DNA from 2 places in the Pseudoduganella sp. RAF53_2 genome. Region 1 is predicted to be linked to the other one. Evidence: predicted binding sites of a transcription regulator. Region 1 holds the regulator's gene; the other holds the start of a gene.
What was found. Region 1 encodes FNR, which switches genes on or off when oxygen is low (the NO sensors DNR and NnrR bind a similar motif). Its sites were predicted from a motif close to TTGATNNNNATCAA; they were not measured.
Positions count from the first base shown of each region.

Region 1 (2,400 bases):
CGACAAGACGCGCTTGCTGGATAAGGAATCGTGGGGAATTTTGGGTATGCATGAAAGGACGCGCGGCTTTGGCGGCGAACTGACCATCACCGGGACGCCGGGACAAGGCACGCTGCTGCAATTGCGTCTGCCGCTGGAGGCGCACCATGACTGACAAGATCAGCGTTCTGCTGGTGGACGACCACGCCATCGCACGCAACGGCGTACGCCTGATGCTCGGTACTGCTGCGGACATCAGCGTCGATGGCGAGGCAAGCAATGCGGTGGAGGCCATGGAGCGCGTGGCTGAGCGCAAGTTTGATGTGGCGCTGGTCGACATCAAAATGCCGGGCAAGAATGGACTCGATCTGCTGAAATGCCTGCGCAATGAATACCCGCGCATGGCGGTGCTGATTTTGAGTACCTACTCCGAAGAGATTTACGCAGTGCGCGCGCTGAAGCTCGGCGCGTCGGGCTATCTGACCAAGGACGCGCCGACGTCCACCTTGATTGAAGCGGTGCGCAAGGCGGCGGCGGGTGGCAAGCACGTGAGTCCGGCGCTGCTGGAAAAGCTGGCAARCCTGGTCGGCGGCGGTGCGACCGGCGATCACGAAAATCTGTCCAACCGTGAGCTGGAGGTGCTGAAGATGATCGCGGCAGGTGAATCCCTGGTGCGCATCGGCGAACTGCTGCACCTGAGCCCCAATACGGTGACGACTTATCGCAGCCGCATTCTTGACAAAATGGGTATGGCGAGCAATGCGGAGCTCACGCGCTACGCTCTGGAACACGGCCTGATTTGAGTTTGTAGGGGAAGCCCTACATGAACTGCATGGGGAGCCCGATATTCTTCCGGGCGGCCAGCGGCGATACTGGCGGTGCCGATTATCTGGAGCCGCAAAATGAAGACCGTCGCGAAGTGCTCGCTGTGCAGTTTTAATAAGCTTTGCCTGCCACAAGGCCTGAATGACAATGATGTGGCCCGTCTGGACCAGATCATTGCCCGACGCCGCCGTGTGCCGCGCGATGAGCGTCTGTATGCCGCCGGCCAGCCTTTCAACAGCCTGTTTGCGGTGCGTTTCGGTCATTTCAAGACTTCGCAGGTCAATCAGCGCGGCGAGCAGCAGATTGGCGGCTTTCACATGGCCGGCGATTTGCTGGGAATGGAAGCCATCGGCGGTGGCATGCATACGGTCGATGCAGTGGCGCTGGAGGACAGTGAAGTCTGCGARATTCCATTCGCCCGGCTGCAGGAGCTGGTCATGCAGGTGCCAGTGCTGCTGCAGCAGTTCCATCGCACGATGAGYCGCGAGATTCAACGCGAGCAGTCGGTGATGCTGTTCCTGAGCCAYATGCGCGCCGAGCAGCGCATGGCGCTTTTCCTCTTGAATCTCTCCGGCCGTTATGCGCAGCGCGGTTTGTCGTCCACCACCTTCCAGCTGCGCATGTCGCGTGAGGACATCGGGGGCTATCTTGGCTTGACCGTGGAAAGCGTGAGCCGTCAGCTGGCGCGTTTGCGCGGCGATGGCCTGATCGCGCTGAATAACCGCGATCTTCAGATTCTTGATCGTCCACGCCTTGAGGCGCTGTCCAGCGGTATGGCAGCCGACGTCATCCCGGTGGCACGGGCAGCCTGATTACCAGCGTACTGCACTAAATTGCACGGCCAGGTGGTCGACGAATAGCCGTGTACGTGCAGGGAGCGCGCGGCCGCTCGGCCATAGCGCGTGAATCGGCACTGGCGGCGGCTCAAATTCCCGCAGAATGATTTCGACGCGGCCTTCGTCCAGCATTTTCCGTATTTGCCAGAAAGGCGCCATGCCGGCGCCGAGTCCGCAGGCGACAGCTTCGTTGGCTGCGGCGGCATCGTTCGCGCTGAATGGGCCTTTTACCTTGATGTGATGAATTTTGCCGCCGATCGTGGCGGGCCATTGCTTGCGGTCTGCGCCTGTGTTGCGCAGGACGCAGGGCAGGGCGGCGAGTTCGTCCGGGTGTGGCGGACGGCCGTGTTGCTGAATCCACGCCGTCGATGCAAAGAACACACGGCGTAGCTGCGCCAGCTTGCGCGCTTTTAATGAAGAATCCGGAAGTTCACCGACGCGGATTGCCAGATCCAGCTTGTCGGCGACCAGGTCGGCATGCCGTTCGCTCAACACTAATTCCACGTCGATTTCAGGCCAGCGCTGCATGAAACTGGCGGCCATTGGCGTGAGCCATGTCGCGCCGAACAGCACAGGCGCTGCCACGCGCAGCTTGCCGCGCGGGTTGTCGCCGTCGCGGCGGGCAGATTCGCGAGCCGCTTCGATGTCGGCCAGCGCGCGCCGAATACGCTCAAGGAAGGCTGCGCCGGCAGGCGTGGCTTGCAGGCGGCGCGTGGTGCGCTGAATCAGCTGTGTACCGATTTCCGCTTCCAGTTCGGCC
Region 1 is NZ_JBFRDW010000490.1:2,165-4,564, reverse strand. Features, by position in the region: partial or broken gene AB4Z11_RS23680 (ATP-binding protein) at 1-154, shown strand, start outside; gene AB4Z11_RS23675 (response regulator) at 147-782, shown strand; gene fnr (fumarate/nitrate reduction transcriptional regulator Fnr) at 882-1,616, shown strand; gene AB4Z11_RS23665 (LysR family transcriptional regulator) at 1,617-2,400, opposite strand, start outside.

Region 2 (2,400 bases), on a different contig from region 1:
CAGCGCATTCTGGCTCAGGAAGGTCGGACGAATCTGGCTCAGCAGCAGCGCAGTACCCAGGCCGGCCAGCAGCGAACCGACAAACACGATGGAGTACAGGCGCACGCGGTTCGGGCCGATCGGCGTCACCGGCGCAGTTGGCGGGTCCACCACGCGGAAGCTCATCATGTCGGTGGCCGAGCTCAGGTCGCCGGATAGCTTGGCCGATTCACGGCGCTGCACCAGCTTCTCGTAGTTTTCCTTGTTGATCGCGTAGTCGCGGTTCAGCTGGGCCAGCTGCGCTTCCACTTCCGGCGCGGCGGTGCTCTGCGAGCGCAGGCGGGCCAGGCGCATCGAGTATTCGCCCACGCGGGCTTTCAGGCTGGCGACGCGCGCTTCTTCCACCGACAGCGCCACATTCATTTGCTGCAGCATCGGGCTGTAGCTGGCGCCAGGATCGGCCGACTTGACCAGCTTTTTCGCTTCTTCCTTCTTGCGCTGCTGCAGCGACTGGATCAGGCGCTTGGCGGCGACGATATCCGGATGTTCTTCGGTGTACTGCATGCGCAGCTGGTCCAGGTTCTTTTCCAGCGCAGCGATGCGGCCGTCGATTTCCGGATTGGCCGCTTCGGCCGGCGCGGCGCCGGTCACCGGCGCCATTTCGTCACCGGAGATCTGGCGCTTGATGGCGTTGCGCGCCTGCTCGGCTTCAGCCAGCTCCAGCTGGGCCGCGCTCAGCTTGTCGCTCAGGTCGGTAAAGCTGGAGCTGTAATCGCCACCCTGGCGCGGCAGTACGCCGAGATTACGGATCTTGAATTCTTTCAGCGAGTTCTCGCCAGCCGCCAGACGTTCTTCATACATCTTGATCTGGTCGTCGATGAACTGCACGGCTTTCTCGGAGTCCTGCTTCTTGCCGCCGAAGGAGCCTTCCACGAAGATGGTCAGCAGGGACTGCACCACATCCTTGCCCAGCTTCGGATTGGCGTTGTTGTAAGAGATGGTGTAAATGTCGTCGCGCTCGGTGCCCGTCATTTTGATCTGGGACATCAGCTCGTCAACCTGCTTCTCGTGTTCCTTGACCGTGCGCGCCTTGATGTCCAGGTCGACCATGCGCAGCACGCGCTCGACGTTCGGACGGCTGATCAGGGTGCGGCGCATGAACATCACTTGCTGGTCGACGTTAGGCATGGTGGTCATGCCCGACATCAGCGGTTTCAGGATGCTTTGCGTGTCGACGTACACACGGGCCGAAGCCTGGTAGTCATTGGGTAACTGATAGACCACGATCCAGCCGATGATCGCGACAACCCATGTAATGATCACTGCATACCAGCGATATTTTCCGATTGCTTTTAGGAACGTTAAAAGCAGGGCCAACAGTTCAGTCATCTTTCACCACCCCTTCACGCAAGCGCCGGCGAAACTCTCGCCGAACCCGCTTCTAATATTGCTTAAATTACATCTTCTCACTATCATACAGCAGAAATACCTAGGTGTAGCAGTTAATTTATTGCCGTTGCGCCTCGCTGACACGAAGTAATCTAAATTGATTTCCAGCAAGCACTATAAATGTCAGGAAAAACCCACAAGGACCCATTTCATGAACCTTTTTCGCCGCTTACTGTTGGTTGCTTGCGTCACCTTGCCTTTTGCAAGTAACGGCGCAGAACTGTCGCGCACGATCACGGCCGTCAAGCCCTCGGTCGTTGGCATCGGCACCATGCTGCGCACCCGCAGCCCGGCCATTGCTTTTACCGCCACCGGCTTCATCGTCGGCGACGGCCTGAGTGTGATCACCAATGCCCACGCCCTGCCTGAAGAGATGGACACGGACGGCATGGAAACCCTGGGCATCGTGACCGGCACCGGCGACAACCTGCAATTCCGCCCCGCCACCATTGCCGCCATCGACAAGGAACACGACCTGCTGCACCTGCGCCTTAGCGGTACGCCGCTGCCCGCGCTGCAGCTGAGCAGCGAGCGCCTCGAAGAAGGACGCGATCTCGCCTTTACCGGCTACCCGCTGGGCATGATGCTTGGCCTGACCCCCGTCACGCACCGCGCCATGCTGTCGGCCGTCACGCCCATCGTGCTGCCGACGGTCAGCGGACGCAGCCTGCAGGCGCGCGCCATTGCCGAGATCCGGCGCGGCAAGCCCTTCTCGATCTACCAGCTGGACGGCACGGCCTACCCTGGCAACAGTGGCAGCCCGGTGTTCGATCCCGAGAACGGCCACGTGGTCGGCGTCATCAACATGACCCTGCTGAAAGGCCTGAAGGAAAGCGCCATCAGCGCGCCCAGCGGCATCAGCTACGCGATTCCCGTCTCTTACGTGAAGGAACTGTTGCAGCAAGCTGCCCCCAAAAAATAATCGGGTTGCCGTAAAGCCCCGTGGTATAAAATAAGCATGCTAAAAAGAAA
Region 2 is NZ_JBFRDW010000112.1:8,931-11,330, reverse strand. Features, by position in the region: gene AB4Z11_RS09200 (XrtA system polysaccharide chain length determinant) at 1-1,368, opposite strand, end outside; gene AB4Z11_RS09195 (S1 family peptidase) at 1,580-2,350, shown strand.
Region 2: a site for FNR is predicted at 1,526-1,539, ahead of AB4Z11_RS09200 (XrtA system polysaccharide chain length determinant). Genes of this name have one in related genera too.